DNA from 4 places in the Shinella sp. BE166 genome. Region 2 is predicted to be linked to each of the others. Evidence: riboswitches for the same ligand, from Rfam matches in the RefSeq annotation. Region 2 holds a riboswitch; each other region holds the start of a gene.

Region 1 (3,471 bases), on a different contig from region 2:
GGTCGGCGGCCGTGAGCTGATCCTCGAACAGTTCTTCGAGCGGGCTTTCGTGGTCGAGGTTGTCGTCCTCGACGCGCAAAGCATCCACCTTGTCATGATCGTCGGCAAAGCGCCCGGCGGCGACGGCGGCGCTGTCCACCACGGTGATGACACCGTCGACCGTCACCTGCGTCTTGATTTCCGGCCAGTTGAAGGCGGCGACGAGCGGCTGCGGCAAAGCGAGGCCGGAGGTCTCGATGACGATGTGGTCCGGGCGGTTTTCGCGCTCCAGCAGCTTCGACATGGTGGGGATGAAATCGTCCGCGACGGTGCAGCAGATACAGCCGTTGGTGAGTTCGATGATATCGTCCTCGGTGCAGGCTTCCGCACCGCAACCCTTCAGCACGTCGCCGTCCACGCCGAGATCGCCGAACTCGTTGATGATGAGCGCGATGCGTTTTCCGCCGGCGTTCTGCAGCAGGTTGCGGATCAGCGTCGTCTTGCCCGCGCCGAGGAAGCCGGTGATGACGGTGGCGGGGATTTTCTGTTGCAGCATGACTCAACCCTTCATTTTCAGCGGCAATCCGGCCGCGACGAAATAGACTTCTGGCACGAGGGCGGCCACTTGCTGGTGGAGCCGCCCGGCATGGTCGCGGAATTCGCGCGCCATGCGGTTTTCCGGCACGATGCCGAGGCCGACCTCGTTGGAAACGAAGACCAGCCGGCCCGGCGCGCCGTCGATCGCTTCCGCGAGGCCGGCAAATTCCGCGGCCATGTCGCGTTCCTCCAGCATCAGGTTGGTGACCCAGAGCGTCAGGCAATCGACGAGTATCGCCCGGTCCGCTCGTGCCAAACCCCTGATACGGGCGGCGAGCGCAAGCGGCTCCTCATGGGTTTGCCAGCCGTCGCCGCGATCCTCGCGGTGTTTGGCGATGCGCTGGCGCATCTCATCGTCCCATGCGCGGCCGGTGGCGATGTAATGACGCGAAAGGCCGGTCTCGGCGACCAGCCTTTCGGCAAAAGCGGATTTTCCGGAACGCGCACCGCCCAGAACCAGGACGGCTCCGGGCGATGTCTGTGCCATATCAGGCGGCCTTGGCGATCTTCTCGTTGGCAAAACCCAGCGAGAGGCCGAGCACGATCCAGAAGAACAGCGTCGTGGCCAGCGCCGCGACGGCGAACTCCGCGCCGAGAACGGCCGGAACATTGCTGGAAATGTCGCCCGGCTGCGGCGCGCCGTAGACCTGCGGCGCCGCAATCAGCACGATGCCGGCGATCTTGGCGACGATGCCGTCCTTGAGGAAGAGCAGGTAAAGCCCCGCCGCCGAAAGCACGATGGTCGCAACCCACCAGACCTGGCGGTCGCCGAGATCGGCGGCCGGGAAGCCCGGAAGTTCCGGCGGCAGGCCGATGGCCGGCAGCATGTGCACGGCAAGCCAGCCGGCTGCACCCCACAGCGCACCGTTCGCCACCGTGATCGGATGGCCGGAAACGAGGCTGAAGCCGGCGAGCAGCAGGGCAAAGCCCGAGCCGGTCACGAGGTTTGCCAGCAGCGTGCCGGAGAACCGGCTCATGCCGAACATGATGCCGCCCTCTTCGTGCTCTTCGCCCTCATGGGCGTAGGCGACGGAGATCGGCGAGAAGGACGAAGCCACATCCAGAAGGACGTCGCCGAGCGACGAATGCTCCTGCGTCTGGGTGGCGCCATCGGTGGAGGGCGTGGTGCCTTCGGTGGCCGGCGCGGTTTCGCCGCCGCCCTCGAATTCCTCCGCATGGAGAATGAGCGGCACGACTCGCGCCTCCTGGGCGGCTGTCATGAGCACGCCGGAGAACAGCCCGGCCACCAGGGCGGCCAGGAGATAACGAACGATCATGTCAAAAACTCCTTAGTGGCAGGGAAAGCCGTAGGAGTGACGGGTGTCGTGCGCCGTGTCGTGCAGCACGGCCGAATTCGCGAGGCCCGCGCCGAACACCAAGAAAGCGCCGATCAGAAGCGCGAAAACGCCGGCAACAAGGCGGTCGTTTGCGGAAAGGGTAACAGAAGACGTTGAAGAAACAGCCATGACAACCTCCGTGCAGGCGTTGGGGAAGCCCCTCCCCAGGTCGGGCGAAATGCCCTCATCGGCTGGCAGGTCTCCTGGCTCGCGGCGTCCGGCGTTTTTCAACGCCTGCGGAACATTCTCACCTTCCCGGGCAAAAGCATCGCAAAAGGGTGGACGATTCGTAGACAGAGAGGCGTCCGGCCCCGGCTTATCGCGATGCCACCCAGTGGCTTTTCCGGCTGGTTTCCCCGGCACGGCCTGAAGCACCATTGCTTCCTCCCGCACGCAGATCCTGCCCTCCAGATGAACGTCCCTCGCCACTCTACAGTCGCGGGGTCGGCCGTGATTGCAGCGCCCTATTTGGGTCCGCCGCGTCACATTCCCATTTACTCCCCGATCCGTTTCCGGACCCGGGAACCATCCAATAATCCGGATGATTATGCTTCCGCATCGCGCAAGTCAATCGATCGGCAGCGGCATCGCCTGTGCTGAAACCGCCGTCGCCCGCTCAATAGCCCGGAATGATCACCAGACCGCCGCCATCGTTGTAGTAGCTGTCGCCGCGGTATTCGCGCTCTTCATAGTACCCGTCGACCGGGCCTTCGAGCACGTCATAGTCCTGCTGGTAGCGGCGTTGGCGGTTCTGGCGAGCCTCGGCATATTGCGCGGCCTGCCGCAGCGCGCGGTATTGCGGACGCGACAGGTAGCCATCGGCGCGATAGCCGGAAGAACCCTGCCAGGCGGCGATCGCCGAGCGGGTGCGCGGGCCGAAGACGCCGTCGACGCCGTAGGTATTGTAGCCGAGCGCGCTCAGGAAACGCTGGGCCTGCACGCGAATCGACCGGTCCATATAGGCCTCGCGGGGATCGACGATCGGCCGCTCCTCGATGGCCTGGCGCTCGGTGTCGATAATGGCCGTCTCGGTTTCCTGTTTCGGCGTCACGGCCTCCTCGCGCTTGGTATCGGCAAGAGCTGCGAGCCGTTCGCGGGCATCCCCAACGAAACGACCATTCGGATATTCGTCGAGATAGGCCTGGAACGATTCCTGCGTGCCGCCGAGCACGGCCTTCTCGAAGGTCTCTTCCTCGCGCTTCTTCGCGTCGTCGGCGCGCTCGATGGCGAGGCCGCGGTCCTTGCGCTCGGCGTCCTTTGTCTCGGTTTCGCGGGTGGCGGTCGCGGCTTCGCCGGTGTCGGCCCCCTCGGCTTCGGCATTGTCGGTGTCCGCCTGCTTTGCGGCTTCAGCAGCCTCTTCGGCGCGTTTTTCAGCCTCTTCGGCAAGGCGGGCGGCTTCCGCAGCCTTGGCCTCGGCATCCGCCGCAGCGCGTGCCGCTTCGGCCTTCAGCTTCTCCACTTCCGCGGCCTTTTCTTCCGCAAGCTTGCGCGCGGCGGCGGCCTCTTCCTGGATGCGGGCCTTTTCTTCGGCCGCGGCCTTCTCGGTCTCGATGCGCTT
Region 2 (3,471 bases):
CGCCGAATCCCTTTCGGGCAGGCAGAGCGCCACGCCGTGGCTCCATCGCTGCGGCTTCGCGCTGAGCGTCTCATAGGCGACCGGAACGACCTGCTCGACCATGTCGGCGTTCAGCCGCATGGCGCCGCGCGATGTCGCGCGCACGAACATCGTCGGCGCGTCGGCCTCCAGATATTCGCCCCAATCCTGGTGGAACTCGGCGACGGCGCCGAAGGAGCCCATGCTCCACCCTGCCCTCGCGTCGACGAGGTGGTCTATCAAGACATCCCGGAGATCCGCCATGGTCGTTTCATCCTTCATCCGTGATTTGCGTGCGCCGGCGGAAACACCCGCCGGCGCACCCGGCCGTCAGGCGGCCTTCAACAGGTCCCCATGCGGGTCGAGCACGAATTTCGTGGCCGCTCCCTGGTCGAAACTCTCGTAGCCCTGCACGGCATCGTCGAGCGCAATGATCTTCGCGTTGACGATGTCGGCGATCGGCAGCCGGTCGTGCAGGATCGCCTGCATGAGCTGCCGGTTGTACTTCAGCACGGGCGTCTGGCCGGTGTGGAAGGACTGCGCCTTGGCCCAGCCGAGGCCGAAGCGCAGCGACAGGCTGCCGACCTTTGCAGCACTATCGACCGCGCCGGGATCCTCGGTGACATAGAGGCCGGGAATGCCGATGGAGCCCGCAGCGCGGGTGATCTCCATCATCTGGTTGAGTACGATGGCCGGCTGCTCGCCGCCCGCATGGCCGCGCGCCTCGAAACCCACCGCGTCGATGGCGCTGTCGACCTCGTCGGTGCCGACCACTTCGGCGATCATGTCGCCCAGCCGATCGCTCTTGGAAAGGTCGATCGGCTCGAAGCCGACCCTTGCGGCATGCGCCAGGCGATCCTTGTTGAAATCACCGATCATCACGACCGCAGCACCGAGGATGCGCGCGGAGGCGGCCGCGGCCAAGCCGACCGGGCCGGCGCCCGCCACGTAGACCGTGGAGCCGACGCCGACGCCCGCGCGCACCGCACCGTGGAAGCCCGTCGGCAGGATATCGGACAGCATGGTGAGGTCGCGGATCTTCGCCATCGCCTTGTCGCGGTCGGGGAATTTCAGGAGGTTGAAATCCGCATAGGGGATGGTGACGTAGCGCGCCTGGCCGCCGATCCAGCCGCCCATGTCGACATAGCCATAGGCGCCGCCGGCGCGCGACGGGTTCACCGTCAGGCAGACGCCGGTATCCTGCGACTTGCAGCAGCGGCAGCGCCCGCAGGCCACATTAAACGGCACGGACACGATATCGCCGACCTGCAGCATCTCCACGTCGATGCCCTTCTCGATGACCTCGCCGGTGATCTCGTGGCCCAGCACGAGGCCGGGCATGGCCGTGGTGCGGCCGCGCACCATGTGCTGGTCGGAGCCGCAGATATTGGTGGAAATCACCTTGAGTATCACGCCGTGCTCGATGCGCCGGCCATCCGGCGCCTCCAGCTTCGGGTCGTCGATGTCGCGCACTTCCACCTTGCCGGGGCGCATGTAGACGACGCCTCTGTTCCTGCTCATATCCGTCTCCTCCTCAGTTGAACGCCGTTCCGGCCCGCAGATGCGCGGGCAGGATCTGGTCGGAACGCCGACGCGCATCGCCAATGGGCGAATGCGGACCGTGTCTTTCGACGAAAGGATGGAAAAGAGGAGGAACAGGGCGGCCCGAACGAGACGCCTATTCGCCTCTCGATCGCCCACCGCAATCGGTCGAGTCTTGGGTTCAAGGCTGGTTTCCGGGCTCCAGAACCGTCCTTCCGGACACTCTCGGCGCCTTCCCAGCCTGCTGGCCAGTGGCATTTGCCGAGATTTTGGTTCCGCTACCGTTGCGGGGGCAGCGCCGGTTTTAGACCGGCTTCCCAATTATCCATCCCGACAACGCCGGAATGGCACCCTGAACAGGCCCAACAAACCACGCGCAGGACGAAATGACCTTCGGGAATACGACATCCTCGATAGAAGCAACGACACGGCCCGGCCTTGCGGCCGGGCCACGCGTTGTTACTGCGCCGCCCGTCGCAGTTCGGCGGCGGCTGCCACCATGTTGACGAGGGCTGGCTTGACCTCCTCCCATTTCCGGGTCTTCAGGCCGCAATCGGGATTGATCCAAATCTGGCGATCCTGAAGGCGCTCGCGGGCGAGCGACAAGAGATCGGTCATCTCTTTCACCTCCGGCACCCGCGGCGAGTGGATGTCGTAGACGCCGGGGCCGATCTCGTTCGGATATTCAAAGTTCCGGAAGGCATCGAGCAGTTCCATCTTCGAGCGCGACGTCTCGATGGAGATGACATCGGCATCCATGGCGGCGATCGCGGAGATGATGTCGTTGAACTCCGAATAGCACATGTGGGTGTGGATCTGGGTGCCATCCGCCACGCCGCTTGCGCAAAGGCGGAAGGATTCGACGGCCCAGTCGAGATAGTGCTGCCAGTCCTTGTGGCGGAGCGGCAGGCCTTCGCGAAGGGCTGCCTCGTCGATCTGGATCAGTTTCGCGCCGGCCTTTTCGAGATCGACGACCTCGTCGCGGATGGCAAGGGCGATCTGTCGGCATGTCGCGCTACGGGCGATATCGTCGCGCACGAAGGACCAGTTGAGGATCGTCACCGGGCCGGTCAGCATGCCCTTCACCGGCTTGTCGGTGAGGGACTGCGAATATTGCCACCAGCGCACCGTCATCGGGTTCGGCCGCGAGACGTCGCCGAAGATGATCGGCGGGCGGACGTAGCGCGAGCCGTAGCTCTGCACCCAGGCATGCTGCGTGAAAGCGAATCCGGATAATTGCTCGCCGAAATATTGCACCATGTCGTTGCGCTCGAATTCGCCGTGCACGAGCACGTCGAGGCCGATCTCCTCCTGCCAGCGGATGGCGGTTTCTGTTTCCTTCTGCAGGAAGGTTTCGTAGTCCGCGTAGCTCAACATTCCCTTGGCATGGGCGGAGCGCGCCTTGCGAACGTCGCTCGTCTGCGGGAACGAGCCGATCGTCGTCGTCGGGAACAGCGGCAGCCTGATCGCCGCCGACTGGATCCGGCGGCGCGTTTCGAAGGCGCTCGCGCGCGTCTTCATGCCCGCGTCGATGCCGGCAATGCGGCCCTGCACCAGCGGGTCGGTCACCTTCGGCGATGCGGCGCGGGCGGCGATGGCCCGCGAAGCGTCGTCCAGGGTTTGTCGAGCGGCATCCTTGCCCTGTGCAAGGCCCTTGCCGAGCGTCGCAAGCTCGCCAAGCTTCTGCGTCGCGAAGGCAAGCCAGGTCTTGAGGTCGGAGTCGAGCGCCGTTTCGAGATCGAGGTCGATCGGCACATGCAGCAGTGAGCACGCGGCGGCGATTTCGACCGCATCGGCGCCGCGGGCGGAAACGACCGGGGCCATTCGGTCGAGGATGGACGCGAGGTCCGCCCGCCAGATGTTGCGCCCGTCGATCACGCCGAGCGACAGGACCTGGTCCGCACGCACGGT
Region 3 (3,471 bases), on a different contig from region 2:
TCCGTCCTTGAATTCATAGCCGACGAGGCGCGACGGCGTGACGAAGAAGGTGACGAGCGTGTTGAACAGGCCCGTCGCCCCTTCGGAGGCCGGCAGCGCGAAGAGGATCAGCATGATCAGCCAGGCGCCGTCCGGAATGTCGAGCTGATCGAGGAAATAATAGACCGCGATCATCGCCAGAAGGGTCAGGATGATGTTCGGCCCGGCAATGGCGAACCAGTCGAGCCGGCGCCCGAAGCGTACGACGCGCTGGACGATCGAGGGGCTGTAGTCGATGCGTTTTTCGAGCAGCTTGCGCTTCTTGCCGACGAGGAAGGAGGCGACGTTGGCCTGATATTCCGGATCGTCCGCATTGGCCGCGGCGTCTTCCGCCGTCATGGCCAGCGCGATCTCGGTCACTTCCAGCTCGGTCTTGCCGGAGCGGCGGGCGAAACGCTCGATCGTGTTGCGGTATTTGTTGCGCGAGCCGAAATCGAGGTCGCTATAGTCGGAACCCTGCCGCAGCGCCTCGTCGAGACGGCTGACGCTTTCGAACCAGACCGGCCATTCCGTGTCGTCGACCGAGCGCAGGCTCTTGATCAGCGAACTCATCGTCACGTTGCCGGAGGAAAGCCGGTTGTTCTCCGCGACGATCAGTTCTTCCAGGTCCGTGCCGCGGCTTTCGATCTTGCGCTCCAGCCACTGGATCACCGCGCCGGAGGCCTGGAGACCATCGCGCAGGCGATAGAGCAGCTGGATGACGAAGGTATTGTCCTCGACGAAGCTCTCCATCGACTGGAGATGCGCGATGCACTTTTCCGGATCGTTGAGGCGGATCAGCTCGTCGGCGACCTCGTTCGCCTTGAAGCGCATTTTTCGCGAGCGCTCGACGCGGCTTGATATGCGCCGCAGGTTTTCGAGCAGCACGAAGCGGATGAAGGAGGGCAGCGCCCAGAGTTCGCCGATCTTCAGCGCATCGAGCTTCTGGAAGCCCTGCACGAAGGAGGTCAGGCCCTCATGCGAGACGCCGCTATGGGTATGCGCGACATAGAGCCAGGCGAGCGCCAGCGTGCGCGGCACCACCTGCCCTTCGATCTGGATGGTCGGAAGCTGGCGATAGAACCGCCGCGGGAAGTCGCGCCGGACCTCCTGGATCGCCTCTTCGACGACATAATAATTGTCGAGCAGCCATTCGGCGGCAGGCGTGATCTGGGCGCCCGCTTCGACATCCTTGGCCGTCGCCTGGTAGACGCGAAAGATCTCCTTCTCGTTTTCCTTGTGCCGGGCACGGAATTCGAAGGGCTGGAAGCCGGGCAGCGCCGCGGTCTTGTCGCGCGCCAGCGCTTCACCGCACTCGGCGAGCTCCTCCAGCGACAGATAGGTGGCGCGGATCGAATCGTTATAATCGATCTGCTTGGCGTCGGCGTCGCGCGAAAGGGCTTGCGGCGTATTGTGAAGGGGCATGTTTCTGATTCTGGATCCGGCCATATGGAACCATCCGGCAACGGCCTTTGCGCCGAACGGTTTGTTGCGGGCAGGCTTCATCTCGGTGCCGCGATCAGCCATGAGACCATACGGCGCCCGGATGGCGCGAATGGAATGGACATGGCTCAGGCGACACGCTGCTTGGCATCCTGGCCGCGTGGTGCATGAAAACGGCATTTTTTAGCCGCAAGGACAGAGACTTGCAACATGTCAACATGACCGGATGGCGCAGCATCGACCCTCATTTGTGGTTTTGGTGAATCGCACGACCCGGATGGGGCCGCACGAGCGCATAGGACAGGCGGATGCCAAATGCATGACATGGGGAAAAGTTCCGGTCTTCTTGCGAACGCCGATCCCGCCATTGACTTGGCAGCCCCGCCACGCCAGCTTGGCGCCGTCAGGGTCTTCCGAGTCGAAACGGCTCGGAGGCTAAGAGGGAAGCCGGTGCGATGCTCCAGATGGAGCACCAAGACCGGCGCTGCCCCCGCAACTGTGAACGGCGAGTTTCTGTCGAAGGATGCCACTGGTTTTTACACCGGGAAGGCGAGACAGGGGCGACGACCCGCAAGCCAGGAGACCTGCCCTGACAGCTGTAACGTCCATGGGCGGGGTGTCCCAAGGGTGCGCCTGCTCCCGCATGCGTGCGTCCGGTCATCCCCCAATTCACCGATTGGGGAAACAATGCTTGCCAATACCGACCACGGCCTCTCCGGCACCGGAAAGCCGGAATCCATTTTCATTTCCTGGCTGCTCTGGCAACCGCGCGGCGCCGATCTTGCCGTCGAAGCCTTGAAGGAAGTGCGCAAGCTCGCGCGCTACGAGGGCATCGATCCCGATATCGTGCGTCTGAGGGCGCTGTTCGCCTCGCTTGCCGGCGCGCGCGGGGCGGTGCACTGACGGCTTAACGCATAAAGACATATTGACATAAAGATATCTTTATGTGATCTCCGGTGGAGTATGATGACACCGGAGGGCTTTGCCATGGCCAATTCGCACCTGGACACCCTGTTCGGCCCCGAACTGCCACGCCGCGACGGCAGCGAGGTTCTCGCCGCCCTGCGGGCCGCCGCCCGCGAGCGCATCCTGGTGCTCGACGGCGCCATGGGCACGGAAATCCAGACCCTGAAGCTGGTGGAAGACGATTTCCGCGGCGACCGTTTCGGCGACTGCGCCTGCCACCAGCAGGGCAACAACGACCTCCTGACGCTGACCCAGCCCGGCGCGATCGAGGACATCCACTATCGCTACGCGCTTGCCGGCGCCGATATCCTCGAAACCAACACCTTCTCCTCCACCACCATCGCCCAGGCCGATTACGGCATGGAGGACATGGTCTACGAGCTGAACCGCGACGGCGCGCGCCTTGCGCGGCGCGCCGGCCGGCGCGCGCAGGAAAAGGACGGCCGCCGCCGCTTCGTCGCCGGCGCCCTCGGCCCAACCAACCGCACCGCCTCCATTTCGCCGGACGTCAACAATCCCGGCTACCGCGCCGTCACCTTCGACGACCTGCGCACCGCCTATGCCGAGCAGGTCCGCGGCCTCATCGACGGCGGCGCCGACATCATCCTGATCGAGACGATCTTCGACACGCTGAATGCCAAGGCGGCGATCTTCGCCACCCGCGAAGTCTTCGAGGAAAAAGACATCCACCTGCCGGTCATGATCTCCGGCACCATCACCGACCTCTCCGGCCGCACGCTTTCCGGCCAGACGCCGGAAGCCTTCTGGAACTCGGTGCGCCATGCCGATCCCTTCTCCATCGGCCTCAACTGCGCGCTCGGCGCCAACGCCATGCGCGCCCACCTCGCCGAAATCTCCTCGGTCGCGCAAACCTTCGTCTGCGCCTATCCCAATGCCGGCCTGCCGAACGCCTTCGGCCAGTATGACGAGACGCCGGACGAGATGGCCGCCCAGATCGAGGGTTTTATGCGCGATGGCTTGGTCAACATCGTCGGCGGCTGCTGCGGCTCGACACCGGACCATATCCGCGCCATCGCCGCGGCC
Region 4 (3,471 bases), on a different contig from region 2:
CTGGGGTTCGGTCGGCATCTTCTATAACCGCACGATCCTCGGCAAGGACGTCACCGGTTGGAAGGACCTGATCGAGACCGTCAAGGCCAAGGGCCTGAAATTCACCTTGCTCGACGACATGCGCGAGGTGCTCGCCGTCGGCCTCATGCTGAACGGCCACAAGATCAACTCAACCGATCCGGCCCAATTGCAGCAGGCGGCGGAAACGATCATCGCCATGAAGCCCTATGTCGCGGCCTTCACCTATGACACGCGGCCGATGGTGCAATCCGGCGATGTTGCGGCCGGCCATTTCTTCGTCGGCGCCATGGTCGATGTCTTCGCCGACGAGAAGGATCTCGGCTACGTGATCCCGGAAGAAGGCGGGACCATGTACCAGGAGGACGTCTGCGTGCTGAAGAGCGCGCCGAACAAGGAGAACGCCGTCAAATTCCTCCAGTTCTACACGCGGCCGGAGATCGCGGCGCTCAATGTCTCGCAGCAGACCAATGGCACGGCCAACGTGCCGGCGCGGGAATTGACCCCGGAAAAGATCAAGAATAGCAAGGAGATCAATCCGCCGGCCGAGACCATGGCGCGTCTCCAGATCTTCGAGGATCTTGGCCCGGCGCTCCGCCAGCTCGACCGTGTCTGGACGCGGGTGAAGACGGCGCAGTAATGGCGTGACTATCCCGCCCGTCTTCGGACGGGCGGTCTTTTTGGGGAAGGGCGACGTGTCGAAACGCATTCTGAAGCTCGTTCAGTCCGACGACCTCCGGCGGTCCAAATCCGACAAGCTGATCGCCAACTATATCGAGCGCAACATCGCCGATCTGCCCTTCGAGACGGCGCGCTCCATCGCCCAGCGGCTGGAACTTTCCCCGATGACCGTCGGGCGGTATCTCCGCCGCATGGGTTTTGACGGCCTCGACGAGCTTAAGGGCGAATTGCGCCGCGGCAGCTCCAACCCCGCCTGGCAGGTCAAGGGCCAGGTCGACCGGCTGGAGCAGGACCGCAAGGAAGGAAAACTTCTCGCGGGCCTCATCCAGCAGCAGATCGACAATCTCGGCCAGATCTACGAAATCACCAATGCGCCGGAATGGCAGCAGACGATCGATGCGCTGGTCGGCGCAACGGAGATCTATGTCGCCGCCTACCAGAACGTGCGCGGCATCGCGCAGTATTTCGCGAGCCAGCTTTCCTATACGCGGCCTCGCGTGCAATTCGTCGACGGGCTGAACGGCACCTATTCCGAACTGCTGGACGGCTCCGTCGAGGGGCGCCTGCTCTTCCTGCACGACGTGCGCCGTTTTGCCGCCAAGGCGCGGCCTCTGGCACTGGAAGCACGGCGCGCCGGCGTCAAGGTCGTGCTGCTCACGGACGAGTTTTGCCCCTGGGGGCCGGAGGTCTCGGACATCTGCCTCATCGTGCCGGGTTCGCACGGACCTCTTTGGGATGGCGCGGCCACCATGACCGCCGTCATGGACCTTATGCTCTCCAACATCATCGTCGTGATGGGCGAGGCTGTGAGCGAGCGCGTCGACACGCTGACCCGCCTTCAGGACGTCTTCGGGGATTTCGAGAGCTGAGCGCCTTGACGCTGCCGACTGCCGGGGACTAAGGATGGGATGACGGTTCCCTGAAGGATGACTCCCAGGGGATTAATAGGGAACACGGTACGGACGACCCAACAGGGACCCATTCCGTGGCTGCCCCCGCAACTGTAGGCGGATTGCCGCCTGTCCTCGGACGCGTTTCGCGTCATGCCACTGCGGTTTTCCGCGGGAAGGCAGACAGGCAGCAGATATCCGTGAGCCAGGAGACCTGCCGTCATAGCAACAATCCAAGTCACGGGCGGGGATGCCCGGAACGGAGACGCCATGACGAATCTGCCTGCCGTACCCGGCAGACCTTCCCTCGTTTTCTCCCGCCCGCGATCGATCCGCCCCCTTCGGCGCGTCGGCTGAGGCCGCACGCTTTCATTCACCCGGGAGAAATACATGACCCTGTTTTCTGCGGCCGTGCGGTCCGCATCGCTGCTCTCGCTCGTCGCCGGCTCTACGGCGCTTCTGCTTTCAGCCTATGCCGCCTCGGCTGCCGAGACGCAGTATCCGCTGACGCTGCAGAATTGCGGCCGTCCGGTCACCTTCCAGAAGGCACCGACGCAGACCGTTTCTGTCGGCCAGAGCTCGACCGAAATTCTCTACATGCTGGGTCTTGCCGACCGCGTGGTCGGCACCGCGCTCTGGGTCGGCCCCGTTCTGAAGGGCTATGAAGAGGTCAACGCCAAGATCGACCGTCTTGCGGACAATGACCCGAGCTTCGAGAGCGTGCTCGGCAAGAAGCCGGATATCGTCACGGTCCAGTTCCAATGGCAGATCGGCCCGGAAGGCGTGGTCGCCAAGCCCGAACAGTTCGAGGAGCTCGGCATTCCGGTTTACACATCCCCTTCCGACTGCGTCGGCAAGGAGAACAGCGCAGCAAGCGACGGCGTGCGCCATCAGGTCTTCACGATGGACCTCGTCTATCAGGAAGTGCGCGAACTGGCGCAAATCTACAACGTGCAGGACAAGGGCGAAGAGGTTGTTGCCGAACTGAAGGCGCGCGAGGCGGCCGCCCGCGCCAAGGTCGCGGCTGCGGATGGCAAGTTGTCGGCCGTGTTCTGGTTCTCCAGCGCGGCTGATTCCGATCCGTATGTCGCCGGCAAGAACGGTGCGCCCGGCTACATCATGTCGGCCTTGGGCATCGACAACATCATCAAGACCGATGACGAGTGGCCGATGGTCGGCTGGGAAACGATCGCCAAATCGGGACCGACGATCATCGTGGCCGGCTCGATGGAGCGCCGCCGCTATCCGCTCGACAGCCTCGAGGCAAAGCTCGACTTCCTGAAGACGGACCCGGTGGCAAGCCTGATGCCGGCCGTCAAGAACAACCATGTCTTCGATATGGACGCGCAGGCGATGAACCCCACGATCCGTACGATCGAGGGCATCGAACAGCTTGCCGACGCCATTGAAAAGGCTGGTCTGGCGAAGTGATAGCGGAACGCCCCCTCTTGTTCCGCACGGGCGCCGCATTCGCGGCGCTCGTCCTACTGGTCGTCGCGCTCGGCGTCGGGGCAGCCGTCGGCGAGACGGCGATACCGCTCGATATCGTTGCGAAGACGGTCGCGAACCGCCTCTGGCAGACGGGGCACGCGATCGAGCCGATCGACGAGGGCATCATCTGGAATTACCGGCTGAGCCGGGCGGTGGTTGCCGCCTGCTGCGGCTCGGCGCTGGCACTCTGCGGCGTCATCCTGCAATCGCTGCTGCGCAATGCGCTGGCCGATCCCTATATCCTCGGCATTTCGGCGGGGGCGTCCACCGGCGCGGTCTCCGTCGCTATTCTTGGCATTGGCGCCGGCGCCTTGACGCTGCCGGCCGGCGCATTTCTTGGCGCACTCCTCGCCTTCGGCCTTGTCAGCGCGCTTGCCGTGCGGGCAGGGCG

What was found. A riboswitch is a leader RNA that binds a small molecule or an ion and turns the genes downstream of it on or off. The one in region 2 is predicted to bind cobalamin.
Region 1: it holds a riboswitch for cobalamin, as region 2 does, so the genes downstream of both, J2Y63_RS16755 (CbtB domain-containing protein) here and fdhA (formaldehyde dehydrogenase, glutathione-independent) in region 2, are expected to answer to the same signal.
Region 3: it holds a riboswitch for cobalamin, as region 2 does, so the genes downstream of both, J2Y63_RS25445 (hypothetical protein) here and fdhA (formaldehyde dehydrogenase, glutathione-independent) in region 2, are expected to answer to the same signal.
Region 4: it holds a riboswitch for cobalamin, as region 2 does, so the genes downstream of both, J2Y63_RS10130 (ABC transporter substrate-binding protein) here and fdhA (formaldehyde dehydrogenase, glutathione-independent) in region 2, are expected to answer to the same signal.

What each region holds. Positions count from the first base shown of each region.
Region 1 covers NZ_JBPEHL010000006.1:78,013-81,483, reverse strand. Annotated here, with positions in the region: gene cobW (cobalamin biosynthesis protein CobW) at 1-535, opposite strand, end outside; gene cobU (bifunctional adenosylcobinamide kinase/adenosylcobinamide-phosphate guanylyltransferase) at 539-1,063, opposite strand; gene J2Y63_RS16760 (CbtA family protein) at 1,065-1,853, opposite strand; gene J2Y63_RS16755 (CbtB domain-containing protein) at 1,866-2,042, opposite strand; cobalamin riboswitch at 2,090-2,458, opposite strand; gene J2Y63_RS16750 (peptidoglycan-binding domain-containing protein) at 2,530-3,471, opposite strand, start outside.
Region 2 covers NZ_JBPEHL010000002.1:516,453-519,923, reverse strand. Annotated here, with positions in the region: gene J2Y63_RS06545 (DUF6925 family protein) at 1-282, opposite strand, end outside; gene fdhA (formaldehyde dehydrogenase, glutathione-independent) at 349-1,539, opposite strand; cobalamin riboswitch at 1,729-1,930, opposite strand; gene metE (5-methyltetrahydropteroyltriglutamate--homocysteine S-methyltransferase) at 2,020-3,471, opposite strand, start outside.
Region 3 covers NZ_JBPEHL010000012.1:199,477-202,947, forward strand. Annotated here, with positions in the region: gene J2Y63_RS25440 (GH36-type glycosyl hydrolase domain-containing protein) at 1-1,443, opposite strand, end outside; cobalamin riboswitch at 1,851-2,067, shown strand; gene J2Y63_RS25445 (hypothetical protein) at 2,149-2,364, shown strand; gene metH (methionine synthase) at 2,449-3,471, shown strand, end outside.
Region 4 covers NZ_JBPEHL010000003.1:591,259-594,729, forward strand. Annotated here, with positions in the region: gene J2Y63_RS10120 (polyamine ABC transporter substrate-binding protein) at 1-658, shown strand, start outside; gene J2Y63_RS10125 (MurR/RpiR family transcriptional regulator) at 714-1,568, shown strand; cobalamin riboswitch at 1,595-1,825, shown strand; gene J2Y63_RS10130 (ABC transporter substrate-binding protein) at 1,980-3,020, shown strand; gene J2Y63_RS10135 (FecCD family ABC transporter permease) at 3,038-3,471, shown strand, end outside.